2 regions of the Paenibacillus sp. FSL K6-1558 genome follow, and region 1 is predicted to be linked to the other one. Evidence: riboswitches for the same ligand, from Rfam matches in the RefSeq annotation. Region 1 holds a riboswitch; the other holds the start of a gene.

Region 1 (15,416 bases):
GCCACAAGCCCTGTCACCAATAACATGATTAACGTCGCCACACCGGTCACCACTGCGATTTTTTGCGACTGGGCTGTAATCTGTCCAAGCGAAACAACCGATACGTATAACCAGCCGTTTAGCGGAGACTGCCTGTAGCTGACGGCTACGGGTTTGCCCTCCACTTCTGCGCTGTAAAAACCTTGTGCTTCCCCCGTTGTCTGAACCTTCTCCTGAATGTCTTGGTTGAGCAGATCGTATTTATTTCCATAATTCGTGTCATTCAGAAAGTATTTCTGGTCTTTATCCAGAACATACAAATCACCCGAATTCGGATTCCGGCTCAAAAAGCTGCTCAGCTCTGCATCCGCAATATCAATGACAAGGAACCCTTTCGGTTTCACATTTGTGGGCACCATCGGAATTTTAAAAACCATGCTGACTACATTATCAGAAGAGATCAAGGTAGGAGCCTGTTCCGTTAAAGCCTCACCCATGCCAGCAGATACAGGCACACTCTCTTTGGATGAACTTTTATTCTGAGTCACCCAGAACAAACTGTTGGTGTATGTAAGATAAGTTCCGATTCGGTCTCGAATGCTGAAATCATTGATTTTACCAAATGAACGCATCGATACGACCCAGTCCTGTTCCAGATTTACAAGGTAAGCCTGATCAATACTTGTGACTGCCTGAAGATTGTTAAAACCGGATGTCAAATCACGAATTTCTTGAAATTCGCTACTATTCAGCGGTTGCTTCATTGCACGAAGCACCAAAGGTGAATTGACATACTGGATTGAGGACAGTTGTAAACTTCGTAATACTTGTTCCACTCGCATCTGAGTCTGATGTAGTATCTGAAGATTACTCTCGCGCACTTTCTGTTCGATATCACGCGAGGCAATCGTATACGAGACGGAACCAATCACAATGACTGGCAATGCCCCAAGAATCATCGTAAAGCAGAGCAGACGCAGTAGATATTTAGGCAAGAAGAGCATCTCCCTTTTATAAAAAATCGCTTACATTGGATTAAATTACTATTGTTATTTTAAAACCCAATCATAATCAAGTCCACATCTTTATTCAGAATTGTTGACTTGAAGTGATTTCCAGTTTATATTACATGTATATTCCTCAGGTCGAAGGAGAGATTTTGATGTCGGTGAGCGTTCTTAACTAATCAAGTTTCATATTCAGGAGTTTGGCTTTTCATGACACTTTTGCCGTCAAGGCATACGTGTGTTTCATGATGCGTCAGATCCCTGTACTTAGTTAAGAACAGCGGAAATCAAACATCGCCTCCGGGATTGCCTATGTCCGGGTCTATTTCCGCGCTGTGTTCAGCGCGGATTTTTTTGTATAGACCCTCTTTATGGACTCTGCTTTCCCATACGTTCAGGGCGGAGAATGACGTTTGTTCATTCTCCGCCCTTTTTGTGTTTTCCATGAGGAATATTTTTCACTATAAGCACAACAAAAACATTTTACATGAAGGAGAGATTTAAACATGAACAACAATAATGAGGCTAGCAAGACGGCAAATATCAAGAGTTCAAACGAACAAACCCTAACCATTCTTGGCTTCCATCATATTCAAAAAAATATTGCTGACTGCGCCCTTTCCTATCTGGGCAAACGTTATACCCGTGAACTCAAACCGATGACCGATGTGCATCTGATTCAGATGCGTCTGGACGAAGCTGCGGAGGCCACAGCTCTTGTCCGTTTTGGGGCGAGCGTGCCCATCCCTTCGCTGGAGGGGATGGAAACGATTATTAACCTGCTTGGCACGGGATATCTGTTCAGTGAACGCGACTTCAGTCATCTCGCGCAATTTCTACACAGCTGCACACAGCTGATGAAGTATATGGAGAGTAAATCCGGCATCGCTCCCATCGTAAGTCGTTATGCATCATCTATGATGCTTATGGAATCCTTACGAAGTGAAATTGAACGTTGTATCCACAACGGTCGAATTCAGGATCAAGCGAGCAAGGAACTCGTACGGATTCGAAAAAGAATGACCGTGCATGAGGAACGCATGAAGCGCAAGCTGGATTCACTGGTTAGTAAGCACCGTTCGATCATGCAGGAGCAGGTCGTGAGCCAGCGAAATGGAAAAACCGTACTGCCCATTAAAAAAGAGTTCCGTAAACAGGTTAAAGGCAGTGTACTCGACGAATCGGGTAGCGGCCAAACCGTATATATCGAACCAGCCGAGCTGTCAGGACTGCAGATAGAACTCTCTTCACTGCAAGCCGAGGAGTCCAGGGAAGAGATGAAAATCCTTGGAGACTTGACTTCTCTGACCGAATCGTACAGCCGGGAAATTGCACTGAATACAGAAACCGTTGGCGTGCTTGACTTCCTGTTTGCCAAAGCAAAATATGCGGCGGCTATAGATGGTCGATCCGTAAGCGTTAATAGCAACGGTAAAGTTAAACTGCAACGAGCGAGACACCCCTTGATGGGGCCGTCCATGGTCCCGCTTGATTTTTCCATCGGATACACTTACTCGTCCCTTATCATTACAGGCCCGAACACAGGCGGTAAAACCGTTGCTCTCAAAACATTGGGGTTGCTCACTCTCATGGTGCAATCTGGGCTGCTTGTTCCTGTGGATGAGAGAGGTGAAATGGCCGTGTATGAACAGATCGCAGTGGATATTGGCGATGGACAGAGTCTTGAGCAGGCACTAAGCACATTCTCAGCGCATATTCGGAATATGATTACCATTTTGGAGCAGGCGAATCCTTCCACGCTTGTACTGATTGACGAGATGGCATCAGGTACAGATCCTGGAGAGGGCGTAGGGCTTTCCATTGCTATGCTGGAGGAATTGCATCACCGCGGAGCAACCGTGGTAGCTACAACACATTTCGGAGAAATTAAGCATTTTGCCTCTGCGACGCCTGGGTTTGAAAATGCACGCATGGAGTTTGATACCGTATCTCTCCAACCTCTGTATCGACTTCGGATCGGAGAAGCCGGTGAAAGCTATGCATATTCGATCGCGCTGAAGCTGGGCATGCCCCAGCATATCATTGCTCGTTCCAAATCTGTTGTGGATGAAGCTCTCACGAAGAACATGATGCAAGATGTTGCAAAAGAATCGCAATCACAAACAGATAGTGAACATCACACTACCTTGTCTGTCTCTATGGAACACACTGATTCTATAGAGCAAAATGCACATACGACCGTCCCAAATAAGACTATATCTCCAAACGGTGCGTCTCCCGTCTCCGATCCGGCACCAGCACCAATACGTGCCTTTCGTAAAGGAGACCGCGTCTACGTTGCCTATCTGGATCAGGCAGGTATAGTAAGTGAAGAAGAGGATAACCGTGGACAGATCGGGGTCATGATTCGGGGCCGCAAACTAAAAATTCATAAGAAACGTCTGCGTCTGCACATCTCTGCTGATGAGTTGTATCCAGCCGATTATGATCTCGACATTGTGCTGGAAAGCAAAGAAAACCGCAAAAAACGCAAACTCATGGGGCGCAAGCATGTCGAGGGATTACAAATTGAGCTGCCACCGGAAGATTGAAGGTACGTCCACGCATTTAAAAAATCAACCTGTGCATACGTTACTCTCATACGGGTACTTGCGGTGTAGATGGAGTAAGTCACGATTATAAAAGTTGGGAGCAAAACCAATGTATTTGTTATACTGAAATCAACAAAAGGTCATTGCCCGGATTGTAAAACAATGAAAAGGAGGGAGATAGGCCATGTCTGATCAACAGGACAGCACTCCCAAACAATCGCTCAATGCTCTGATATGTCCACTTTGTGGGGAAAGCAATGGTTGTGCCTATGCTGAAGGTAAACCACATTCGGAATGTTGGTGCGGCCATGTTTCCTTCCCCGAAGGTGTGTTTGAACGCATTCCAGCCGAGAAACGCGGCAAGTCATGCATTTGTCAGCAATGTTTGGAGAACTATGTACGTGAGCATGAGTAACTATTTTGCTATAACCAGCTCTTATTCGCTAAAAGCGATATGAAGAGCCGATTGTTAACTAGGATCGAAAAATAAAAGAAACCATTCCCTCTCAAATGGAACTGTATCATGAATTTGAAGGGATGGTTTCTTTATATTGGAGACTTAAGTTCGTTATTACGTTTGGTATCTCTATTTCATCTATATTTCTGTATAAACAGATAGATAAACTTGCTAACGTTCCAGCCTTAGTGGATCCACGCTGAGCTTTCAATACACTATGCCAGACTTCGATTACTGTTATACAAACCGATTACATCTGTTTGTACTGCTTCACTGCCTCCACCAGTACCGGATGATTCTCATCCATACCAGTATAGTGCGATAATGCGGCTTCAACGCCTTTTTCGCGAATCATGCTTTGTAGCTCCACCGCTTCGGGATCATCAGACACATCAAACTTGCAGGCCGCACCCATGCCCATGGCGAGATGTGTCACTGGCATGTCTTCTTCATACGCCAGAAGTGCCGGGCGAACGAGACGATCATTCGGGGAAAGCTTGCGTAGTGGCGAGCGCCCCACACGGGTTACCTCGTCGGTCAGATAAGGATTAACAAACCGCCCCAAAATTTTTACAATATACTGCTCATGTTCTTCCGGGTTGAAACCAAAGCGTTTCACCAGCACCTGACCCGTTTCCTGCAGTGCTCCATATACCACGGATTTCATCTTTTCATCGGCAATAGCCTTCTGAATGGTATCATATCCGTGCACATAGCCGATATATGCCGCAACGCAATGTCCCGTATTCACAGTAAACAGCTTACGCTCAATGTACGGTTCCAGATCGTGCACATAAACGACACCATCCATTGGTTTGAATGCAGGTGCCATTTGCGAGCGATCCACTACCCACTCGTAAAAAGGCTCCACCTGAACATGCAACATGTCTTCATGATTCTGGATGGGTACAATCCGGTCTACGGCCGAATTGGGAAAGTAAACATATTCATCAGCAAACCCGCGAGCCTGCTCATCCAGCAAAGCATACACATGCTCTTTCAGCTGAGCGCTTCCACCGATGGCATTTTCACAAGCGATAATATGCAACGGCTTTTGTACAGAACCTGCACGTCTTCTTTGCTCCAGACCTTCTGCAATTCCTGGTGCAATATGCTTTAGTATGCCTACACCAACTGCGGTTGTAACCAGGTCAGCTTCTGCCACGGCCTTAGCAACTGTCTGCAACTCCCGTCCATCAATGGCTGTTACTCCGGTTATGGTCTCCTGATCTTTGCTTTCATTGGCAAGCTCTACGGTGTACTCCCCGCGCCTCCGAAGAGCATTCACTAGTTCCTGATTTACATCCGAGAACGTCACTTCATATCCGGCACGGGACAGAATCAAACCAATAAATCCGCGTCCGATGTTACCTGCGCCAAAGTGGAGGGCCTTCATAGCTCCATTTCACTTTCTAGAATGGTGATTACTTCCTCAGCAGTTTTCGCATAACGCAGTGCTTCCATATTCTCTTCTTCGGCACAGATTACTGCAATGCTCGTCAGAATCTCCATATGTTCGCCGCCTTGTGCAGCGATGCCAATGACCATATAAGCTTTTTCTTCTCCAAAATCAACCCCCTGCGGAAACTGAATTACCGAGATACCGGTCGAGAGAATGAACGTTTTGGATTCTTTTGTACCATGCGGAATAGCCAGTCCATTGCCGACATAAGTGGATACAATCTCTTCACGCTCAATCATTTTGTCAATGTAATCTGCAGTGATATGACCTGCATCCTTCAAAATCTGTCCTGCCATACGAATCGCTTCATATTTATCTTGAGCCGTCGCGTTCATGATGACTTTGTCTTTTGTTAACATACTCATGTTAAATACCTCCAATTTCATTTTTACTGCGATAGAACCCAACCAGTTCACGGGAAAGGTAATGGATGATTTCATCCCTGTTTCCTTTGCCCAGCAGTGTAATCATCTCTTCTTGCAGAAGCAGTGCACTAATCTCGCTGAGCACCTCCAAACTTTCTTTGGACAACTCCTTTGGCCCCAGCATCAGTAATACATGACTGACACCTTCCGGGTCCTCCACTGTTCGAAGCAGAGGTTCCTCTAGTTGAAAAAGACTGATGGACGGCTTGTAGATACTCTCACTCCGTGTATGGAAAAGGGCCAGCTGCGTCCCGGGAATCTTCTGACTTCCCATCGACTCGCGAACCTCAAGCAACTTGGCGACCTCGCCCGGGTCTTTCAATATGCCTGAGCGATGTGCAACCTTACACATCCCAAGCACACTTTGAGCAAAATCAAGATGCGCATTATCCATTGCATGTACCTGAAACTTACCGATAATGCGTACAATTTCAAGCAGCGTTGCTTCCATTCCGTCCGCATCGGAGATCCTACGAGTGGGTGTCTCCTTGCCCATGTCGCGGGATTTGCGATGTTGCCGCTGTAACGTTGTAGTTTTGATAAAATGTCGCAAGCTCTCGCTTTCTTCGGCTGTCAATAGCGGACTGACCTTGTAATACTGATCTTCCTCCATCGGTAAATCGACCGTAGACAACACCAGATCATACTCATCGGTTGGCATTCGTGCGGCTTCGTACCAAGAGACACTGTCTATAATCTGGATCTCCGGAAATTCCTTCGACAACCGGCTGGATAACATGCGCGAGGAGCCAATGCCACTGTTGCATACAACGATGGCCCGAATTTCCTGCTTCAACGCTCGCAACCGTTCAATGGATGCACCAAAGTGCATGACTAGAAAACCGATCTCCTCATCCGGCACTTCTGCTCCCGGCCATGCATGTAACACAGACCTTTTCACCTGTTCAAAAAGAGTGTCATAATCCTTGCGAATTTGTTGCAGCAGTGGATTACGTATCATCTGATGCCCTTCAAGTCGCTCCATTACCGGTACCATATGTGCAATTAAACCTTCACGTAGCAAGCGGTCTTCATGAAACGCATAACCTGTTCTTTGTTGCATCTGGTCCGTAAGCGAATGCACCCTGTCCATCAGAATCAGATCATCGATCGGGAGCAGTCGTGAAGAATGGATCTGTTGCTCTGTCTCCGTAAGCAATTGGTGAAAATAAGCTTGCTCTTCATCCGAGAAGCCGACTCCAAGCTGTGAGGATAGAACACTGCAAAGGCGCGAAGCCATGAAAACTGGCACTCTCTCTTCATGTTGCTCTGCCACGGTTCCAGTGCCTGCAATCGTTCTTATCCCTGAGGAAGAACGTTCTATGTTAAAACCTTTACGTATCCGAACCACAGCAGCCGATAACTGAATGAGCAATTTCATGTATTGCCGCTCAGGTATCTTTTCAAGCCATTCGATATCCGGTTGCCACAATGCATTTTCAATGGTAAGTACATCGCTGTGACCAATCATACTGAGCAACTTTTGATTAACGATGGAGCCTCCTTGCTCAGGCTGTCTACCAAAGAGATCCGACTCATCCAGTACTTCCAAAGCAAGCGCTGCAATGGCTCTGCGATGAATCGCTTCACTTCCGGTAATTTTGACACCGTAGCCTCGCCTTCGAACAAGCTTCAGACCCGCCTGCCGAATGCGTGACTCCAGATCATCCAGATCGGTGGTGACCGTCGAAACGGTCACTTTCAGATCGGAAGCGAGAGCAAGCAGTTTGACCGGCTCAGCTTCATCCAGCAGGATGCAAAGCATGAAGAGCTTACGCTCTTCCGGCGTAAACTCTACATATTCATTACCCTCCAGTTTCTGGCGTAATGCACTGAGGTCATCTGAACCGGAATCAATGCGTATTCCGGTTCCCGACTTTTTTTCGAGGCGCATACCGAGTGGTTCAAGCCACTGTTCAATCATCAGCAGCTCACGATGCACGGTACGTGTACTCACTTTTACTTCAACGGCAATTTCACCCGCGGTGACTTCATGGGGATGTTCCAACAGGAATTCCACGATTTCACGTTGTCTTTTGGTAATACTCATATCTCAGCCTCCGGCTCTGGGAAAACGGCTGCCCTTGTTTGAAGCTGGTTCGCAGTCTGCTCCCTTTTACTTCAAACGTTCAACAAGCGCATCGTATTCCGGGCTTTTTAGGAAGTTGTCAATGGATATATGCTCTGCATTAGGTGCTACCGAACGTGCACGATCCGTTAGTGTTTTTTGCGTAATAACAACGTCTGCGTCTTGCGGAATTTCACTGATCGCCGTGTTAGTTACAGCAACGTCAATTCCTTCGGTTTTCATTTTCTTGCGCAGAATCGAAGCACCCATTGCACTCGACCCCATACCTGCATCGCAGGAGAAAACAATCTTTTTCACATCTGCTTTTGCCTTGGATGCAACGGAAGTTGCGATATCCGCTACTCTGTTCGCTTCATGGTTATCCGCTGTGATGGTTGCGTTTGCAGTGTTGCCTTGGCTCTTCATATCTTTCATTCGACTGGAGGCTTCTTCCAGATCCTCTTCCTTCTGTTTACCCGTTTTGAGTAGCAGAGAGGCAATCAGGAAGGAAACCACAGCTGCCACGATAACCCCGGCAAGCATTGGGATATATCCACCTTTTGGCGTCAACAGAAAATAGGCAATGATACTGCCTGGTGACGGTGCCGAAACCAATCCCGCGCCAGTTAGCATGAACGTTAACGTACCCGCTACACCGCCGGCGATGGCTGCCAGAATCAAAATAGGTCTCATCAGGATGTACGGGAAGTAAATCTCATGAATCCCCCCGAAGAAATGAATGACCACCGCACCAGGTGCAGAAGATCTCGCCATTCCACGACCGAAGAAACAATAAGCGAGCAAAATACCTAGTCCCGGTCCCGGGTTAGACTCAAGCATGTAAAGAACGGATTTACCTAATTCTCTTGCCTGATCTGTTGCAATTGGTGTTAAAATCCCGTGGTTAATGGCATTATTAAGGAACAATACTTTACCCGGTTCAATAATCAGATTGACGAGTGGTAGCAAGCCCAGGTTCATCAAACCTTGTACGCCAGCAGACAACACTTTGCTAATGGCCTCTACTGCCGGCCCGATACCGAGCAAAGCAAAGATCGCCAAAATACCACCGATAATTCCTGCCGAGAAATTGTTGACCAGCATCTCAAAACCGGCTCTGATCTTGCCCTCAATGGATTTATCGAACTTCTTGATCACCCATGCACCGAAAGGCCCCGCAATCATGGCCCCGAGGAACATTGGAATATCCGTTCCGACAATGACACCGATGGTCATAATCGCCCCGACGACACCACCACGCGTGCCATGCACCATCGTACCCCCGGTATAACCGATCAGTAGCGGCAGCAAATAAGTAATCATCGGCCCTACAAGCTGCTCTATTGTCGCATTCGGAAACCATCCTGTTTTAATAAACATCGCTGTAATTAATCCCCAAGCAATAAATGCTCCCATATTGGGCATGACCATACCGCTCAGAAATCGTCCGAAGCGTTGCACACCAACACGTAACCCACCTTTGGAATTGGATGTTTGATCCAAATTACTCATTGGTTTATCCTCCTTGAATCAAGTCATTATTTCGTATGAAAGGGGTATCATTGATCCCCTGCTGTAATCCTAAGCGAGAAAACCTTCCTGTTCAATCAAATGAAAGCGTACTTTCGTCATGAACAATGATGACAACATTGGATTATGTAGTCGCTCTTAATTAGGAATATATGCTCAACCCTTTGATACGCAAGGCTTTTCTTGCCTATGACTTTATTCATATACAACATACAAAGCAATAAAATAGCTTGGTCCGTTTGCAATTTTTTTATTCATGATGCTATGTCACTCCTACTTAAATTCCTCCAATATGCAGAAAAAAACAGCAAAAAAACCTGCATAAGCTCATAGCTCACGCAGGTTTAAATAGCAAGATTTTTTATATTCAATTAGGATTATATATGTCAATAAGTACAAATCAACTCGACAATCCAGTCGAATTCTATTCCTCAGTATGTTTAAGATAAGCATCCGCCTTCAGCAATGTGGATAATGCAGCTGTTACATCTCCATCGACACGGATTTCGATCATCCAACCTTCTTCGTAAGGAGAGCTATTCACCAGTTCTGGCGAGTCTTGCAAAGCTTCATTCACTGCAACAATGGTGCCGCTGACAGGTGAGAACAGATCAGATACCGTTTTGACGGATTCAATCGTACCGATGCTGTCTTCTGCTTTTACACCGGCTTCAAGATCAGGCAATTCTACAAACACAATGTCACCCAGCTGATGCTGCGCGAACTCGGTAATGCCAATACGTACGGTATCCTCCCCTACGGTTTGCACCCATTCGTGCTCTTTACTGTACAGGAAATCATTTCTCAATTCGCTCATCGATATCCGCCTCGCTTTTCATTAATGAGTGCATGCGTTCTTTGACCTTCACCTTTTTCCCAGACAATAGCGTATGATATTTCAGATTCAAATGTCAAGTTAGCTCACAGTTTATTTCAATTTCGATACCCACCTTGTGTAACCTCACACTACTCTTTCTGCATATAATGGCGAATATTAGAATAGTAAGCGCACTCTTTTAAAATAACCGAACATTAATATAGTATAAACATTAAATATTCGTATTTTACACAATTTCAATGATATCGTTCTTGACATCAGGACTGTATTCACGTTTTAATGAGAAGAGCAACTGAAGTTAATTGGACTACGTATGAACCGCGGATGAATGTAAAGGGAGAGATTGCCCGTACACCCGGTTTGGGGATGTGCATGAGGCGGCGCCGAAGGAGTAAACCACCGACAAGCGGGGGTGAATCTCTCAGGCAAAAGGACTTTTACAGGACGCAACTCTGGAGAGCATCTAATCGTCCTATACGGACGTTATGATCACCCAAGGGGAAACCTGTCTGAATAAACGGCGGGGTAACTCTCAGGTACAAGGGACAGAGCCTAAGAATACAGCGTGCTACTTGGCATGCCGGTTCTTTGGCCTGTCCTTTTCCTTTTTCCCAAAAAATGAATTGCAGGTTCTAGAATCGTACTGAACATAACCAATGAAAAAATGTAGAACAGTCGGCTGTTAACTCTCGATTACCAAAATTACTTAAGCATTATTGATCTGGCTCACAGAACGTGTTTTCATACTTGGCCTACTACGGCCCATGACGAGGTGATTGGATGTCTGATTTATTAAGAACACCACTCTTCCCCCTATACGCGCAATATGAAGGTGTACGTTGCATTGATTTTGGCGGTTGGGAGTTGCCCGTGCAGTTTAGCGGTATTCAAAAAGAGCATGAAGCCGTGCGCGAGCGCGCCGGGCTGTTTGATGTATCCCATATGGGCGAATTCACCGTAACGGGTGAACAGGCAGAAGCCTTTTTGCAAAACATGACAACCAACGACGTGACCGCAACTGTACCAGGTCAGGCACAATACACACTGATGTGTTATCCCGATGGCGGTGTAGTGGATGATCTGCTCATCTATAAACTCGCGGAGCAACACTACATGCTGGTCGTCAATGCCTCCAATATCGACAAAGACTGGGCATGGTTGCAGGAGCACATTATACCTGGGGTGAACATCACCAATGATTCCGAGCAAACGGCGTTGCTTGCGCTACAAGGCCCTTTAGCGGTCGATATTCTCTCGAAGGTTACAGGTTCAGAGATAGATGCAAGCTCCATCGAACCGTTCCGCTTCGTGCAGCATGCCGAGGTATGCGGAGTAAAGCTGCTGCTATCACGAACCGGTTACACCGGAGAAGATGGCTTTGAACTGTATGTTGCAGCTGATCAGGCAGCCCTCGTATGGAACGGACTGATGGAAGCCGGTGCTGATGTAGGCCTCGTTCCAGCAGGACTTGGTGCACGTGATACACTGCGATTCGAAGCGAAGTTGCCTTTATACGGGCAGGAATTATCACCAACCATCTCTCCACTGGAGGCAGGGCTGGGCATGTTTGTGAAACTGAACGCCGGGTCTTTTATCGGACACGAAGCTTTGTTGCAACAAAAAAATGACGGCCCTGCCCGCAAGCTGATCGGTATCGAAGTGCTGGAGCGTGGCATACCGCGGCCCCATTACCCGATCTATGCGGATGGCGTTCAGATTGGTGAAGTGACAACCGGTACACAGTCGCCGACCTTGAAACGTAATCTGGGGCTTGCCCTGATTGACAGCAAATATACTGCACTGGGTACACCACTGGAGATTGAGATTCGTGGCAAAAAGCTAAAAGCCGAGGTCGTCAAGACCCCTTTTCATAAACGGACACGTACGTCAAAGACACCTACCCAAGGAGCTGAGCAAGCATGAGCAAGCACCGCTACATCCCCATGACAGAACAAGACCAGAGCGCTATGCTGGCCACGATCGGCGTGGATACTCTTGAAGATTTGTTCAAAGATATCCCGCAGGAAATTCGTTACCAAGGCGAGTTGCCTGTGTCCTCCAAACTGGATGAATATGCCTTAACTCGCCATATGTCGAAACAAGCTGGCTCCAATGCCAACTTTGAAACACACGCCAGCTTCCTCGGCGCAGGCATCTATGACCACCACATCCCTTCGGTCATCAACCATGTCATTTCCCGTTCGGAGTTCTATACAGCCTACACCCCTTATCAGCCGGAGATCAGCCAAGGAGAATTGCAGGCTATCTTTGAATTTCAGTCGTATATTTGTGAACTGACAGGTATGGCGGTAGCCAACGCGAGTATGTATGATGGTGCAACGGCTTTTGCAGAAGCTGGCAATCTTGCCGCCGCAGCTACCCGTCGTAAACAGCTTATTGTATCTCGCACCGTTCACCCTGAAGCCCGTCAAGTATTGCAGGCGTACGCACATGGCCTGAGTCTGGAGATTGTAGAGATTGGTTATAAAGATGGGGTTACAGATTGGGATGCCCTGCAAACGGCAATTTCGGAAGATACCGCAGCGGTTATGATTCAGAGCCCGAACTTCTTTGGTGCCGTGGAAAATATAAAACAGGCTGCCGACCTTGTGCACACGCACAAAGGACTGCTCGTGGTGAGCGCCAACCCGCTGTCGCTCGGTTTGCTGGAAGCCCCAGGCAAGCTGAGGGCCGACATCGTCGTAGGCGATGCGCAGCCCCTCGGAATCGCCGCTTCGCTCGGCGGACCCACTTGCGGATACTTCGCCGTGTCCCAGGCTCACATGCGCCGGATTCCTGGTCGAATCGTCGGCCAGACGACCGATCGCAACGGCAAACGAGGCTTCGTGCTGACGCTGCAAGCCCGCGAGCAACACATTCGCCGCGAAAAAGCGACATCTAACATCTGCTCAAATCAGGCGTTATTAGCGCTTAGTGCTTCTGTCTATATGTCTACCATGGGAAGACAAGGCATGATTGATGTTGCTGATCTGAATTTGCAGAAGAGTCACTATGCACGAAATACGTTAACAGCTATTCCCGGAGTGAGACTTACTTTTACTGCTCCTACGTTTAACGAGTTCGTCATCCAGCTCCCTGAAGAAACCGATGTGGATGCTCTTCAGCTGAAACTGCTGGATGCAGGCTTCATCGGCGGTTATGAACTCGGACGTGAATATTCGGAACTGGCAGGACATATGCTCATTGCGGTCACCGAACGACGCAGCAAAGAAGAGATCGATGAATTCGCACGTGTATTGGAGGGATCGCTGTGACTCAGGAAACGACCACAAAAGTAACCATTGCGGGAGCTTCATCGGAAACATCTAACCTACATCAGTCAGTCAATCAGCAGACTGGAGTGGACTCGCAAGCATTAGGAACCCCAACCAGTCCGCAAGTCGCACCATCCGTTGCTCCCGAACAAACTCTGATTTTTGAACTGAGCAGTCCCGGACGTGTGGCCTATTCCTTGCCGGAATGTGATGTTCCCCGTCAGGATGCTGATACGTTGATTCCCCGGGAAATGCTGCGCTCGGAAGCGGCCGCGTTGCCGGAAGTATTCGAGGTTGATGTTATTCGTCATTATACGGCATTGTCCCGCCGCAACTTCGGGGTAGATAACGGCTTTTATCCACTTGGTTCCTGTACAATGAAATACAATCCAAAGATCAACGAAGATGTAGCACGTTACAACGGCTTTGCCAAAATCCATCCGTATCAGCATGAATCCAGTCTTCAAGGTGCTCTCGAACTGCTCCATACTTTACAAAATGATCTTGCAGGTCTGACCGGTATGGATGCCGTAACTCTGCAACCTGCTGCCGGAGCACACGGGGAATGGACCGGGCTTATGATGATTCGAGCTTATCACGAAAGCCGTGGTGAACTGCGTACCAAGGTTATCGTACCCGATTCATCTCATGGCACGAACCCGGCCAGCGCAACCGTAGCTGGATTCGAAACGGTGACAATCCCGTCGCGTACGGACGGTTTGGTCGATCTTGATGCTCTCCGTGCAGCAGTCGGTTCAGATACCGCAGCACTCATGCTGACGAATCCGAATACGCTCGGTTTGTTTGAAAAGGATATTCAAGATATTGCGTCCATCGTACACGAAGCTGGCGGATTATTGTATTATGACGGAGCTAACTCCAATGCCATCATGGGCATTACACGTCCGGGAGATATGGGCTTTGATGTGGTGCATCTGAATTTGCATAAAACGATGAGTACACCTCACGGTGGTGGTGGACCTGGTGCCGGACCTGTCGGTGTGAAGAGCCGCCTGATCCCGTTCTTACCTAAACCGATGGTTGTTCAAAATGATCAAGGCATGTACGCTCTGGATTACGAAGGAGATCAATCGATCGGTCGGGTCAAAGCCTATTATGGTAACTTCGGTATTCTTGTTCGTGCTTATGCTTATATTCGCACTTATGGACCAGAAGGGCTTCGCCGTGTGTCCGAATGTGCTGTGCTGAACGCCAATTATATGATGGCTCGCCTGGCACCTCATTACGAGATTCCTTATCCTGGCGTGTGCAAACATGAATTTGTCATGTCAGGCCGTGGCCTGAAGCAGTATGGTGTACGCACACTGGATGTAGCCAAACGCCTGCTGGACTTTGGGTATCACCCGCCAACCATCTACTTCCCGCTTAATGTCGAGGAGTGCATTATGATTGAGCCAACGGAAACCGAGAGCAAAGAGACGCTGGACGGATTTATCGATACAATGATCCGCATTGCGAAGGAAGCCGAAGAAACACCGGAATTGGTGCTCAACGCTCCGTACGGCACGCCGGTAACTCGTCTGGATGAAACGACCGCAGCACGCAAACCTGTATTAAACTGTGCTTGTAGCTAAATAAGTTAAACTAATTTTTTATACAGTCTATTTCGGTGACAGAATCCCCTGTGCGTGATGAGATATTCTCTCACTCCCATAAGGGGATTTTATTTTATTTTATTCACTTGTAAGAGTAGCTATCCTGTCACTACGATAAAAAAGCAAAAAAAGCCGGCCCCACTGGATCGTGGACACCGGCAATATTGCTGCAATAACGCAGCCCTTTATCGGAAAAAGAAAGACCTC
Region 2 (15,416 bases), 2.1 Mb from region 1:
ATATGCCGTGATGCGCACAGAAGTAAAATAGATGCCTTTTGGAAACAACAATAAATGACTGCCTTCTCCAATTCTGAGTGGTTGACTGCTATCTTGGCGGTTTAGGCAAACTGGACAAACAAGCGTCTCGCATAACCTGAGAAAACCAGGTTCGCGGACGCTTGTTTGTTATGAAGTAATAACGACTAACATGCTCTAATTACTAATTTAATTGATAATCGGAACTTGGTTGTGTGCTCCTAAGCTATCTGCCCCTGTCCTGTATATGATCCACTTGCTATTCTGCCTCTGAGCCTGTTGTTGATGTTTCGGATGACTCATCCGGCAAGCGCTTGGCCTTTGGCTTCGCCAGCTTCTCCATCATCTTGCGGCCTGTAGGTGTCTGAGCGAGCCCACCTTGCGCTGTCTCGCGGTGACGGCTTGGCATCGCACTGCCTACCTCCAACATCACGTCAATGACTTCGTCAGACGGAATGGCACTGCGTACACCAGCGAGTGCCATATCTGCGGCAGCCAGTGCAGTAACGGCACCGAGTCCGTTGCGCACGATGCATGGAATCTCTACCAGGCCAGCAACCGGATCGCAGATGAGGCCCAGTGTATTTTTCAAAGCCAATCCTACAGCATGCACTACCTGCTCCGGCGTCCCTCCACGAAGCTCCACCATCGCACCGGCAGCCATGCCAATCGCTGATCCTACTTCCGCCTGACAGCCGCCCTCGGCCCCTGAAATAAATGAATTGTTGGCGATCACGTATCCAATAGCACCGGCGCAGAACAATCCATTCACCAGATGTTCATCCGTCCAGCCAAATCGTTCCTGCGAGCTGATAAACACACCCGGAATGATGCCACAAGAGCCCGCTGTTGGCGTAGCCACGATCCGTCCCATGGAGGCATTCACTTCCGATACGCAAAGTGCATAGGCCATGGCAAGGGCAGAAGCATCGCCAGAGCATGTTTCGCCTTGGCGAATATATTCGGCCATCTTTTTCCCGTCCCCACCCGTCAGTCCGCTACGTGAGGTGGTATCTTCTGTAAGTCCTTTACGAACCGCTTCTTTCATCACCTGGTAGTACTCCGACATTTGCTTTACGACATCTGTTTCGGGTGTGTTAGTCTCCTGCACCTGCTCTTCAATCATCAACTGTGCAATTGTTTTGGACTCCGCAGTGCAGATGGTGTTTAATTCATGTAGATGTTTAAACCGCATCCGGATCACCCCCTCTCTTCAGATCAATCACACGAATATCCAGCATATGATCCAATGAACGCAGTTTGTTCAACGCGTCTTCACTCGGCGGTGCATCCATCTCCATTGCTGTAAGTGCCTCACCATCACGAGCCTTTCGATCCACTTGCATATAGCCGATATTCACTCCGGACGAGCTAATGGTTGAGGTCACGGATGCCAGAACTCCCGCTTTATCGGCATGACGCAAAACAAGTGTCGGAAACTCTCCACTGATCTGTACGCGAAAATCATTTAATGCATGCACAGATACACTGCCGCCACCGATGGAAGCACCTATTAAAGAGCATGCCCGTTCGCCGTGCCACAATTCAATCTTGACCGTGTTCGGATGAGGAGCCGGTAGACCGCTGGTGTAAAATTCAACCTCCATGCCTGCTTCATCTGCATATTGCTCTGCATCCGGTATACGCGGATCATCTGTAACGTAACCCAGCAAACCACCGATTAGTGCCAGATCTGTTCCATGTCCCTGATAGGTATCCGCAAATGAGCCATATAACGTAAGCCTTGCACGTTCCGGTGTACATCCCAGCCACTGACGCGCAATTCGTCCCAATCTTGCAGCACCGGCTGTATGTGAACTGGATGGTCCCGTCATCGACGGGCCAATAATTGAAAAAACATCTTTAAATCGCACCTGTTAACCCTCCAATTGGTTTTGTCATCGATATCTGGACAAGACCCACCACAATGTTCCTGATTTACTGATTGATGACATCAAAAAAGGACAGAAGAAGGCCGTTAGCCCTCTCTCTGTCCTTGATACCTGAGAGTTTCATGATTTTAAGCCAGGAAGAACAAGGCCGAGTACACGCAAGCACTCATCTGTTCAGCAATCTGACAATCATATACCCCTTGGGTGGCGCTTCTTCCGCGCACTCTCCAGAGTTGCGTCCAACGACGGTACATTTACCTGAGAGATTAACGGTTATGCCGGGTGCATAACTGCTTGCTCCTTCGGTGCCCAAGCCATCTGTACAGTACAGTTCTACATCTTAAATTGCATTAATCATGCCTACTTGTACTGTATTGCATCATCCTGCTAGGTCTCTCCCGCTCGTTATCATTCGCTATATTCTGTTATTTCCTTAATGAAAGTTCACCATTCTGCCATGCATTCAATCATATACAGCGTAATATGCCATACGCTATATGTCAATAAAAGTGACGTAATCTCGAAGCACATCATTTCTATATACGATATGCTCCTTTCGTTCATATGGTTCAAAGCTTGTTCATTTTTCTCTATCCGCAATATTATTTCGCTTGCTTCGTTATTTGCAACTCATCTACCCACATCTGTAGTTGTTCTTCTGTCCAAAAATCATTTTCGCCCATGACCGAATAACGAAGACCATCCTCGCTCCACGACAAGTTCCGAATGATAGACATATATGAACCTTCTGTATCACGAATGTTAACTTTCTTTTCCTCTGGAAGCAGTTTTTCATTACCGTTTTCCCCTGGTGCTTTAAATACGGTCATGCTGATCTCTGGTTTGTTATCCTTCACATAATACAGTGTCACTTCATCCCGGCCTTGTTCACCCATAGATGAAATGAGCTCAATTCTCGATAATTTCATATCCGCTCCGATATACTGTAGGAAGGGCTGACCAACGGCCTGCACTGCCTCTTCTCGTGTGATTTCTCGGTTATTCATCACGTCATTCATTTTTTTCACTTCAACATCTGCAGGAATATCCAGCGTGAACGTCTGGTCTGTGAACTCAGGATTGTAATTGATCTGGTCATATAGAAACTCTGACTTGGTATCCCCATACGTACTCGTGGCTTTCACAACCATCCATTCTTTCGGGTTTATCCAATACTCCGAAGACATGGAGAGTGAATCCTTATCCTTCGGAGTTAGTTCAATATGAATGACCTCCTGGTCCTGAAGCTTTTCCTGACCCAGCATCTTCACATTATGGTTATCACGCATACGTTCCAGTTGATCCACCAGCATCTGCTTCTGGGTTTGGTTGGGTTCCTGCTGGAGCGCTGATGAATCCATCGCAATAGCGGTCTTCGCCTCTTCTTCATAGAGCAGAATCTCTGAACCGTTATGAACCGCATAACTCACGTTTCCGTTTTCATCGGTCTCGATCCGCTTTTTCCCTGTTTTTCCGTCGACCCATTCCTTCACGTGTATCGTGCTCGTAATCTCACTATCTGTCCACATCTTCATCGTACCTTCGGCATAGTATGACCCTGGCCCAGACTCGGATGCAATTACTTTCTCAATCATATCCGCTCCTGACATCCCAAGCATATCTTTCTCTGCGCATCCAGCAAACAATGAACCTGCAATCAAGGCCGCTCCCATCAGCTTCCATCCCATTTTTATCATCATTCTCACCTTTCCTTAAGTTATATCCTGTGTTTCATCCGGGTTCCTTCGTTCCGGCAATCGACAAACAGCTACAGTCCCATATCGTTCAGAGGACCACATGCGTATATCTCCTCCATGCTTTAATGCGATTCTCTTTGATATGCTTAATCCTAATCCAGAGCCTCCTGCATAACCGCCTAGTTGCTCTTTGTGATATTGAACGTACGGCTCAAAAATCCGCTCCAGCTGTTCTGCCGGAATAGGAGGGCCTTCATTTTGAACGATAAGCAATGTCGCACCATTTCTGTACGCATCCAGTTCTGCCCCCAGTGATGGATCGATCCATTCCGCCAGTTCTGATGCTGAATCCATTACAGCGAGCCCGATTCTACCTTGGGGAGGAGTGTAGCGAAGCGCGTTATGCACTAGATTATCGGTCAGACGCATCAGGGATTCAGGATGAATTCGATAGCAATGATTGGTCCGAACAGACATCTTCATGTCATACTCATCACGTTCCGCAAGACCTCCGTAACTGCCAAGCAGCATCTCAAAAAACTCTTCCCCTTCTACCTCAACCATAGCAAGCTCTGAATCTCTGGAACCCAATGCTGTGTACATCTCCAGCTCACCGATCATCTGTTTCATACGCTCCACATTTCTAGCGATGACATCTCTATACTCTTGTCTCTCTAATTGTCTAGAATCTCTCTCCATACTAAGTGCTTCCGCATAAGCACTGATGGACATGAGAGGTGTCTTTAGGTCGTGTGACAGAGAAGCTACAATCATCTCTTTTTCTTTTTGTTGCCTCTCCACTTCCTTCTGGGTCTGCCTGATGGTTTGTTGCATCGCATCAAACTGCTTTAACAACATACCCATCTCATCACTGTGACCGTTGACCCGGATCTCATCTGGTTCTTCTCCATGGGCAAATCCATGCATCCTGTTTATCAAAACTTTCATAGGGAAGAAAAGCTTGCGGGATAACAACCACAACACTGTTCCGTACAAGAGAACAAAAAATACCACTGATCCACCGATAACCCATGTCGTTCGAAGCGATATTCCTTCAAGCCGATCCTCACGCAACATCGTTATTTCATAAATCCCTACCAGCTCCCCTTGATCCCAAACTGGTTTTTTCAATGAAAATGTGCGGTGTCGAATCTGAAGATGATACAGATTTCGATATAATTCAGAGCTTCTTACCGTATATCCACCTGTTGACCAGGTAATATCCCCGCCAGATGTGTACACCCGAATCCCAGAAGGTAGATAAAGATTGAAACTTAGCTGTTCGCTGGCAAGCGCAGGGAGGGTTTGATCACGCTCAGGCGAATTCAGCTGATACAGCGTTGGATCATTTAAGACCTTTTCTATCGGTGCAATGCGTCCTGTCATTTCAACATACTCCGCTACTGCACGGTGATTTTCATAATAGCTATATAAGGAAAATAAAGCCCACCCTGCCGCCACAGGCAAAAACATCACGATCAGGAACGCAATCATCAGCCAATATTTCAGTTTCATTTAACCCGTTCTCCAATAAAGCGGTATCCACTGCCCCATATGGTTTGAATCCAGCGCGGCTGGTGCGGCTCATCTCCCAGCTTGGCCCGCAAACTTTTCACGTGCACAGTAACTGTAGCGGCGGAGCTTCCTTCTGCCGATTGACCCCACACATGTTCGTAAATCTCTGTTTTCGTAAAGGCTCGGTTGGGGTGCGAAGTCAGCAGCATTAGCAATGCTCCTTCTTTAGCTGTGCACTGCACCTCTATACCATTCAGTCTCACCTGCTGATTCAGTGGGTGAATCGTTAACCCATCGTTGTATTGCTGAAGCGATGCATTGGACTGACCACCTTGATATCTACGATATCTGTTCAGGTGGGCTTTAATTCGAGCCGTAAGCTCCGCCAAACTAAAAGGTTTGGTGATATAATCATCTGCGCCTAAGCCAAGTCCTTCTAGTTTGCTTTCTTCCTGGGTCCGGGCACTCATGATCAATACCGGAACATCGCTGATCAACCTGACATGTTTGCATACTGTAAATCCGTCCATCTCCGGCAACATTAGATCAAGTAGTACAAGATGATATAATCCGTTCTTGAAATCTTCCCAGCTCTCCAGTCCACTTGATGCCCAGGTCACTGCATACCCTTCACGACGAAGATGGTCCATTAAGATCCGGGCAATTTCTGGATCGTCCTCTACTAACAGTATGTTATTCTTGTCTGTCATTGCGCTTTCATCCTCCCTGGATTAAAGTGTAGCGAAAAATACTCGTGATGCTGCAAAGTTTATAGTTTCTTTAGAATTACAAATCGTCTATATCCCAGATCTCTAAACCGCACTCTACAACAAAAAGAGCACCCTGAACTTCAGGACGCTCCGTCTCATAATGAAATTTCAAATAAGTTGCCGCTTAACTCATGTAATGATTTCTCGATATTTATTTATCCTAGCATGGTGCATCCTATCCGGCAAACATTTAGATAGAGCAAAACAAGGCTCCCGGATAGACTAATCCAGAAGCCTTGTTTTTGTTTTCAATTAACCAAAACGCCCCATAATATATTCCTGAGTCAAGCGGTTGTCCGGGTTAGTAAAAATGTGCTCCGTCTCCCCGTGCTCAACCATACTGCCCAGATAAAAATAAGCGGTATAATCCGAGATGCGAGCCGCCTGCTGCATGTTATGGGTAACAATAACGATGCGTAGCTCCTGCTTCAACTCCGAGATCAATTCCTCCACTTTACCCGTAGATACAGGGTCAAGCGCAGATGCAGGCTCGTCAAGTAATAGGATCTGCGGGTCTACAGACAGTGCGCGCGCGATACAGAGACGCTGTTGCTGTCCACCTGAAAGTGCCAAGGCTGACTCATGTAGCCTGTCTTTCACTTCATCCCAGAGAGCAGCACGGCGCAAGCTTTTTTCCACGATTTCATCCAGTGCCTTCTTACTTTTTGTACCGCGGTAGCGGGGGCCAAATGCGATATTGTTGTAAATAGACTTGTGAAAAGGGTTTGGCTTCTGCCACACCATGCCGATTTTCTGACGAAGCTTGATTACATCCGTCCCCGGTTCGTTAAGGTCATTGCCGTCCATCCAGATATGTCCTTCCGTGCGGGACCCGGCAATCTCATCATTCATCCGATTTAACGAACGAAGGAATGTGGATTTCCCGCAACCGGACGGCCCGATCAGGGCCGTTACACTCGCTTCGGGGAAAGTCAGGCTGATCTGCTTCACGGCCTGAAAATGTCCATAATATATGCTTAACTGTTCCGTACCAAAAGGTATGGCCATGTGGATTTCCTCCTTATTTCGAAGCTGTCATACGGCGGTACACAACCCGGCCGATCCAGCGCGCGCTCAGATTGAATGCCAGTACCAGAATGACCAGCACGGCAGAAGCCCCTGCTGCAACTTCTTTTGAATCTGGTCCGATGCCTTCACTGTTGACTTTCCAGATGTGTACAGCTAGTGTTTCCGCAGGACGAAGTGGATTAATTGGTGATCTCGGACTTGTTGGATTCCAGTCCGTAAAGTCCAGCGGTGGACTACTCATACCCGCAGTGAACATCAGGGCCGCTGCTTCACCGAAGATCCTACCGGATGCCAGAATCGTACCAGTGATCAAGCTTGGCAGTGCCACAGGCAACAGGATGGACGTAATGATCTTCCATTTGGACAAACCAAGAGCAAGTCCTGCTTCCTTCTGCTCTTTGGGAACGGCTCGGAAAGCTTGCTCTGTCGTCCGTACCATAAGTGGCAAGTTGAAAATTGCCAGTGCCATCGCACCCGATAAGAGTGAGAAGCCCAGGCCAAACGTATTTACGATCAGCAAAAGTCCGAACAAACCGATCACGATCGATGGGAAAGATGACAATACTTCGACAACCAGTCGAATGAAACTTGTAATCCGACCCGGTTTGGCATATTCCGCCATATAAATACCTCCGCCCCAGCCGAGCGGGATGGTAATAATCAGCGTTAGTACAAGCAAAAAGATAGAGTTAAAGAGTTGCGGACCAATACCACCGCCACCTTTGAGCAATTGCGGCGCACTCGTCAGGAAGTGCCAGTTGATCTGACCGATCCCCCGGAACAGAATAAATCCGAGTAAACCGAGCAAAAGTACAACAATGAATAAAGCCAGAATCACGATGACTACTGTTGCAATTTTATCCGCTGTTTTTGGCTTCATTCTCATACCCGGTTCCTCCTTTCAAGCAGGCGAACCAGAATGACGAAGACAAAGGTCATTACCAGCAGGACAAGCGCCATGCTCCACAATGCATTGTTATGAACAGAACCCATCGTGGTGTTACCCATACTCAGGGTGATTACACTTGTTAATGTTGAAGCGGATTCGAGCAGGGATGTCGGTACATGCGGCGCATTACCGATGACCATCTGTACAGCCAATGCTTCACCAAATGCACGAGCCATACCAAGGACAATACCTGTCAGCAATGCAGGTAGCACCGTCGGAATGATTACCCGATAAATCGTCTGCCAGCGTGTTGCGCCAAGCGCATAAGAAGATTCACGCAAGCCCTTAGGCAAAGCAGACAACGCATCTGCCATGATACTCGTAACTGTAGGCAGAATCATGACGGACAACACCAGACATCCGGCTGCAATCCCAATGCCGGGTCCTCCGAAGATACTGCGTAACATCGGAACAATTACGCTTAGACCGATAAATCCGTATACAACGGATGGAATACCGGAAAGCAATTCAATCGCGGGCTGCAAAATCTTTTTACCTTTACCCGGTACAATCTCGGTCATAAAGAGTGCTGCACATAGACTAAGCGGACTTGCGATCAATGCTGCAAGCAAGGTGGTTGTAAAGGAACCCGTGATAAACGGTAATGCACCATAAACGCCAGGCTCACCTGTAGGATTCCACGTTTTTCCGAAAATGAACTCACGCAGGCTGACGCCATCCTGGAAAAAGGTTGATAACCCTTTGGATGCGACAAAATATACGATGGAAAACATGACAACGATCAGGAAAACGACACATATCGACGTGTAGATCCGTCCCGTCCACTCTTCCCAGTAATGTTTCTCTCTCAAGGGCCGGCGTGGTTTCAGTTTATTGTTCATCACCGTTCCCCCTTCGGTCTGTTCCATAACAACCATCCTTCTATAGTAGAATTAGTGCAAAATATGGGATAATTTCTGAGCAAACCGCGCAAAGAGGCAGGACCTGGGTCCGCCTCTTTCGCTGTATGCGCAAGTTCAAAGAATGTTACTGAGTCACATTACCTGCTGCATCGCGTTTTACTTTCATGCCGGATACCGGAATGTAGCCCAGTTCCTTAACGTCATTTTGTTGAATTTCATCGCTGAGCATGTAGTCGAGGAATGCTTTTGTTGCTGCATCCGGCTCACCTTTTGTATACATGTGCTGGTAAGCCCATACTGGATACGTTCCTGCTTCTACGTTCTCAACTGTAGCTTCAACACCGCCGTATTTCAGAACTTGCAATTTGTCATCCAGGTAAGACAGAGCCAGGTAACCAATTGCTCCTGGAGTCTCAGATACCAGTTTCTTAACTGTACCGGAAGAATCTTCTTGGATTGAACCTTGAATATCTTCTACTTTCGTTCCCAGCGCGAAGTTTTCGAAAGTTGCACGTGTACCGGAGCTACTTGGACGGTTAACGATAACGATCGCTTGATCTTTACCACCAACATCTTTCCAGTTCGTGATTTTACCGGAGAAAATATCTACCAGTTGTTCTTTTGTCAGATCCGTTACACCTGCATCTTTATTGCTTACTGGTGCAATTGCTACAACTGCTACCTGGTGGTCAACCAGTTCTTTAGCTTTTGCTTCGTCTTTCAACTTCTCTTCAGCAAATACGTCAGAGTTACCGATCGTAGCTTGTCCGTCAGATACTTGAGTCAGACCTGTACCACTACCGCCGCCTTGCACTTGTACCGTCACGTTCTTATATTGATCAACTGCCATAAATTTTTGTCCAGCTTGCTCTACCAGAGGCTGCAGTGCTGTTGATCCAACAGCGAGAATGTTACCGCTGAGTTCAGCAGCAGTATTATCTCCTGATCCATTACTTGCGGCACCATTTGTAGTACCTGCGTCGTTTTTCGATCCGCATGCTGCAAGCACCAGTACGAACGTTAAGGTCATCAAAATAAACGGCAACTTTTTAAACATTTTTTGTTTTCCTCCCCCAATGTAGTGATGGCGTTTTGTGAATTTGTGTGATCACCATCAACTCTTTAATCATTGTAGTTTCGTTATGTCATCTGAAAATCAATGTTTTGTAAACGCAATGTTAAAAATGTGGGCTAGGGATTAAATACGAAACATACGAAATATAATTTTGTGCGCAGGTGGCCGCTTCGGGAACGGACGTTGTTTCAATCGCTGTTACCCCCGGATATATTTGATTGTATTTGTAAGAGGAATATATCCGGGGATAAAGGCGAACGCTCCGCTTTTCCACAATCGTTCCGTTCCCTCCGCTGCGTCAGCGCTTATTCGTTCGTTTCCAAAAATGAATTCCTAGCCAGGCTGGGGGCAGAAGGGAAAAGAGCACTTCGTGCGTGCATTCCAGTTACGGATTGTTCTTTCGATCGCAGTTGTCTCCGACAAAGGAGGGCGCTTCGCTTCTCCAGAATTGATTCCGTCGCCTCCATGAGATTACTTTGTTGGTTTCTTCTATATAAGAGGACAATGGAAACACATTTATACAAAAACAAAAAAGGCCGTCTCAACGGATGTGTTTAACACATCTGGTGAGAACAGCCTTTTTAAATCATAACTATTTAACCATTTTAAACTCACTGCTTATTTTCATCCCAAGATCCACAGCCATAATGCTAAACCGGCCAATGTAATCAACAACGTTGGAATGGTTAGAATAATGCCTGCCTTGAAATAATATCCCCATGTAATCTTAACGCCCTTGCGAGACAATACATGTAGCCATAACAAGGTTGCAAGCGACCCAATCGGCGTCATCTTTGGACCTAGATCCGAGCCAATGACATTGGCATAGATCATAGCTTCCTTAATGATACCCTCGGTGTGTGCACCTTGAATGGCGAGCAGATTAATTAATACCGTTGGTAAATTGTTCATCACGGATGATAATACCGCAGCGGTCAGGCCCATACCTAGCGATGCTGCGAACAGACCATAATCCGCTATAGCATCAAGCCAGCTGCTCAGATGATCCGTTAATCCAGCATTACGCAAACCATAAACAACAATGTACATCCCTACCGAGAAGACAACAATAGACCAAGGTGCTTCCTTAACCACCCTTTTCAAATCCACCGCTTCGCTCTTGCGTGCAAGCATACCGAAAAGCAGGGCCACCGCACCTACAATAACGGAGACGGGAATCGGCAGAAATTCACTGGAAGCGTAAGCTACGAGCAATAGTCCCAGCATAAACCATGCAATCTTGAACACCCGTGGATCACGGATGGCTTCCTTGGGGTCACGAGCGGCCGTGACATCATACGTCTGCGGGATGCTTTTACGATAAAACAAAAACAACATCGCCGTACTCGCTGCAATAGAGAACAGATTAGGCACAAACATACGTATCGCATACTCTACAAATGTAATGCCAAAGAAATCGGCAGAAACAATATTCACCAGATTGCTGACCACGAGTGGCAATGAGGTCGTATCCGCGATGAAACCACTTGCCATGACAAATGCCAGCACCATGCGCTCATCAAACTTTAAAGCACGAACCATTGCCAGAACAATCGGTGTCAGAATCAACGCAGCGCCATCATTGGCAAACAAGGCAGACACCGCAGCCCCCAGTAAAATAGAATAAAGGAATAATTTACGTCCGTTACCTCCGGCCAGCCGGGCCATATGAAGGGCAGCCCATTCGAAGAATCCAGTCTCGTCCAAAATCAATGAAATCATAATAATGCCAACAAAGGCCAGCGTAGCATTCCACACAATCGAGGCCACATCCGAAGCATCATTGAAACTAACTACTCCTGCTGCCAAGGCAAGGATTGCCCCTCCCGAAGCGCTCCAGCCAATGCCGATGCCACGAGGCTGCCAGATCACCATCGTAATGGTCAAAACAAATATTAATATTGCTACATATACCATAGTTCCTCCTGCTGTCCTGTACAATTGCCCATAAGAACCAGACGATATATTTATACAGGGACGCAAGAGGAATGTCTATATTTATTTTTTTCTATTATTTTGATAATGGTTGGTTGACCCTTTATGGTCAGGATTTGCTATTATCTTTTGCGGGATCATCCATCATTTTGAACATGCCCAGCAATCCTTGTAACTGTTCAGCCATACTATTCAAATGTGCAGAAGACGAAGCAATTTCCTCAACAGAAGCCAGTTGTTCTTGCGATGAAGCCGATACAGATTCGGTACTCGCCGCAGATTCCTGAGTGACGTTCGAGATATCCGTCATCGTCTGAGCCACATGAGAGGCACCATTCTCCAATTGTTTCGTCGTTTCGGATAGTTCATCCAGCGTATGAACAGCATCCTCCACCGCTTCACGAATTTGGGCGAAGGATTTTCCAGAAGTATTTACAGCCTGTATCCCCTCACCAACACGGCTTTGGGCAGCATTCATCGCTGTTAGGGCAGAGTCCATGTCCTGACGAATATTATGCACAAGTTCACCAATCTGAGCCGCGGAACTACCCGATTCTTCAGCCAGCTTGCGTACCTCTCCAGCTACGACTGCAAATCCACGTCCTGCATCCCCTGCTCTTGCTGCTTCAATAGATGCATTCAGTGCGAGAAGGTTGGTCTGTTTGGAGATAGATGCAATGACATCAACCATACTACCAATCTCAACTGAACGGGCATTAAGAGACTGCACAACATCTCCTAACTGTTCCACCGTTTCCTGGATGATATTCATCTGTTCAACAGCTTCTCCCGCTGCTTCATTCCCTGAAGATGCTGCCCCGGATGTATTTCGCATGGCTGTAGTTATGGATTGTACACGCTCTGACATCTGACGGACGTCTTCTGCCATACGGCTCATCTGTCCAGAACCGTCCTTCACACTATTCACTTGTTGCTCTGCACCCTCGGCCAGTTCTTGGATCGCCATCGTTGAATGTTCAATGGCTTTGGTTGTTTGGTCTGCACTCGCAGACAACTCTTGTGAAGAAGCGGATACTTGTTCTGCCGTTTCCTGCACACCCAGAATCATCATGCGTAAGTTATCCACCATGCGTTCAAAGTACTTCGCGAGTTCGCCCATTTCATCTTTACGTTTACTATCCATCTTCACGGTGAGGTCGCCTTTACTTACAGCTCTTGCATTTTCCTGCAACCGTTTAATCGGGCTCACTAACGAACGAGTGAACCAGATAATAAAGATAAGGGCTAGGAATACAGAAGCCAGAAGAACGATAAGCGTAGCAAGTCTTATTTCCTTACTTGCGTCGGTGACTTCACTCTTGAACATCGTACCTGCAATTTTCCAACCCGTTGCTTCATTCGTAGAGAAAATCATGGTTTTGGAACGGCCTTCGTAATCATAGTCAAATTGACCTTCCTTGCCATCATACATTTGATCCAACACGCCGCTCTTTTCCTGTGTACCTACTTCTTGTACAGGAGAAACAACAACATGTTTATCTTTATCCAGAATAATAACGTACCCTTCTTGACCAACCTTAATCGCAGCCTGATCCCGTAGATCGGTCAAATCAAGTGACAAGCCAATTACAGCGGATTGATCCTTAAGCGTTTTGGAGATAAAAACAACCGCTACGCCATCTGTATTTTTGGTGACAGGTGAAATAGCAACCGTACCCGGCTTATCCATCGCGAGCTTATACCACTCACGCTCTCTTGGATCATAAGCTTCTCCTCGCTGGCTACTCTCTGTTGGCTTGCCGCGAACCATGACTCCTTCTGTCGACCCTACAAAAATATTTAAAACATCCGGATGCAGTCCCAGATACTGAGCAAGCTTGGTTTGAAGCTCCGTGCTATCATTTTCTCCTTTGATCAAGGACGGTTCGAGTGAATCCGAGAAGAAATTAATGTCAAAAATTTTGTTATTAACCTGACTTTCGACAATCTTATTAGCCGTACTTACGCTCTGAAGGGCACTGTCGTTCAGTTGTGCTTGTACTGTATCTTCCGCGATATACAAAGACACCAAGCCAATTGCCAAACTTGGTACCAAAAGAACAACCAAAAAAGAAACGAGCATTTTATTGCGGATATTCCAGACAAAAGCTTTCTTTTTACTTTTCTTTTTGTTCTTAGTCTCTTTCAATCGGTTCTCCCCCTTGTATTATGTCACCATGCTCCCAGCTATGTATGAACTTCTATTGGTCTATACTATATATCGGCTAATGACAGAGTTTTTTTGAATAAAAACAAAGTTCACGACAAACAAGTCACTTCAAGGGGAAAGTGACTTGTGCTGTAATGTTAATGTTCAATGTTAATGTTTAATCCAAAGGTGAACGACAGTTATCTCGCTTCTCTGTACGATGGATCTGAATATGGACCATCGGGAGGTCGTGCTGCGGGTTTACCAAAATAATATCCTTGTGCAAGTTCAATTCCAACCGATCGGCAGAAATCAAACTCCTCCATTCGTTCGATCCCCTCGGCAAGCACTTTGCCTCCAAATCGATTGGATAACTGAACAATATTTCTGATCTTCTGTTGCTTCACTTCATCCTGATCACAATAGTCGATCAGGCTGCGATCAATTTTCACAAAATCCGGCTCTAAGCGGTTCATTAGTTCGATCGTCGAAAATCCAGCGCCTACATCATCCAATGCTACGGACATACCGCGAGAGCGATAAACTTCAAAAATATGCTGCAATGTAGACAGTTGCTGGATCTGTTCAGTTTCAACGACTTCAAAAACGAAATCTTTCGGATCGAGCGAGAGACGTTCTATCGCCTCAAATGTATGTGTCAGGCAATATTCGGGGTTATAAATAGAGGAAGGCAGGAAATTAACAAAACGTTTCACACCGCGAGGCAGATATTTGGCGCTTGTCTCAATGGCCTTAATACGGGCAGTACGATCCAGAAACGAATGCAGTCCCGTTTCGCGAGCTACTTCAAACAATTCATAGGAACTAAATGCTCTCCCATGTTCAGCCGGACGAAGCAAAAACTCATATCCGATAATGCACTTTGAGGCATCTACAATCGGTTGCATATAACTGGTAAACTGGCGTTCTAAAATAGTAGAAACGATATCAGCATATTTGATTCTGGCATGTTGCATGGATAGACTAATCCACTCACTCTTAAAATCATCGGTGAATGGTTCCGTTACAGACTTTAACAGAACGGCCAGCGAAATCGACAATATCTTCTCCATATCTATAATCTCTTCCATCCGATTCTGTAACTCCTGTACGTCTGAAAAATGGAACCAAAACATCTCTTCTGAATAATCAACATACCTTCCCTTGGTTTGCAGCGCTTCCAGCAAAGCAGGGGAGACGGGACGCAGGTACAAGGTACCTTGGCTCTCTATCGGATAGATCGGACTGCAGCCACTGCAATTCATGTAGAACCCCCTTGCCAGTTTATCAAGCTACATCATTAATGTTACCAAGTTTTATACCCAAAGTTTGTAAATAGTATATCATGGGTCTAGAAATTAATCTCTAATGTTTTAATGACTTCCTATATGATGTATACAGAAACATTTGTATTCTTTCTTGCCACAAAAAAGACCAGCAGTCTGATGACTGCCAGTCTTTTGACTATACCCTTTATTAGAATCTATGAAACAGGAATGACAATTTTTTGTCCAACTTTCAGGT

The links. Region 1 has a riboswitch for glycine ahead of gcvT (glycine cleavage system aminomethyltransferase GcvT). Riboswitches for the same ligand answer to the same signal wherever they lie in the genome.
Region 2: it holds a riboswitch for glycine, as region 1 does, so the genes downstream of both, sdaAB (L-serine ammonia-lyase, iron-sulfur-dependent subunit beta) here and gcvT (glycine cleavage system aminomethyltransferase GcvT) in region 1, are expected to answer to the same signal.

What each region holds. Positions count from the first base shown of each region.
Region 1 covers NZ_JBBOCV010000001.1:2,195,756-2,211,171, forward strand. Annotated here, with positions in the region: gene MHI38_RS09385 (helix-turn-helix domain-containing protein) at 1-974, opposite strand, end outside; gene MHI38_RS09390 (endonuclease MutS2) at 1,493-3,538, shown strand; gene MHI38_RS09395 (cysteine-rich CWC family protein) at 3,723-3,953, shown strand; gene MHI38_RS09400 (mannitol-1-phosphate 5-dehydrogenase) at 4,246-5,391, opposite strand; gene MHI38_RS09405 (PTS sugar transporter subunit IIA) at 5,388-5,822, opposite strand; gene MHI38_RS09410 (BglG family transcription antiterminator) at 5,824-7,932, opposite strand; gene MHI38_RS09415 (PTS mannitol transporter subunit IICB) at 7,999-9,462, opposite strand; gene gcvH (glycine cleavage system protein GcvH) at 9,905-10,297, opposite strand; glycine riboswitch at 10,643-10,765, shown strand; glycine riboswitch at 10,769-10,869, shown strand; gene gcvT (glycine cleavage system aminomethyltransferase GcvT) at 11,099-12,241, shown strand; gene gcvPA (aminomethyl-transferring glycine dehydrogenase subunit GcvPA) at 12,238-13,593, shown strand; gene gcvPB (aminomethyl-transferring glycine dehydrogenase subunit GcvPB) at 13,680-15,188, shown strand.
Region 2 covers NZ_JBBOCV010000001.1:4,308,529-4,323,944, reverse strand. Annotated here, with positions in the region: gene MHI38_RS18825 (alpha-glycosidase) at 1-31, shown strand, start outside; gene sdaAA (L-serine ammonia-lyase, iron-sulfur-dependent, subunit alpha) at 278-1,213, opposite strand; gene sdaAB (L-serine ammonia-lyase, iron-sulfur-dependent subunit beta) at 1,203-1,892, opposite strand; glycine riboswitch at 2,007-2,143, opposite strand; glycine riboswitch at 2,148-2,321, opposite strand; gene MHI38_RS18810 (LolA family protein) at 2,513-3,610, opposite strand; gene MHI38_RS18805 (HAMP domain-containing sensor histidine kinase) at 3,623-5,122, opposite strand; gene MHI38_RS18800 (response regulator transcription factor) at 5,119-5,832, opposite strand; gene pstB (phosphate ABC transporter ATP-binding protein PstB) at 6,145-6,900, opposite strand; gene pstA (phosphate ABC transporter permease PstA) at 6,914-7,801, opposite strand; gene pstC (phosphate ABC transporter permease subunit PstC) at 7,804-8,739, opposite strand; gene MHI38_RS18780 (phosphate ABC transporter substrate-binding protein) at 8,858-9,790, opposite strand; gene MHI38_RS18775 (arsenite/antimonite efflux transporter) at 10,433-11,725, opposite strand; gene MHI38_RS18770 (methyl-accepting chemotaxis protein) at 11,853-13,892, opposite strand; gene MHI38_RS18765 (EAL domain-containing protein) at 14,093-15,157, opposite strand; gene MHI38_RS18760 (bifunctional 2',3'-cyclic-nucleotide 2'-phosphodiesterase/3'-nucleotidase) at 15,376-15,416, opposite strand, start outside.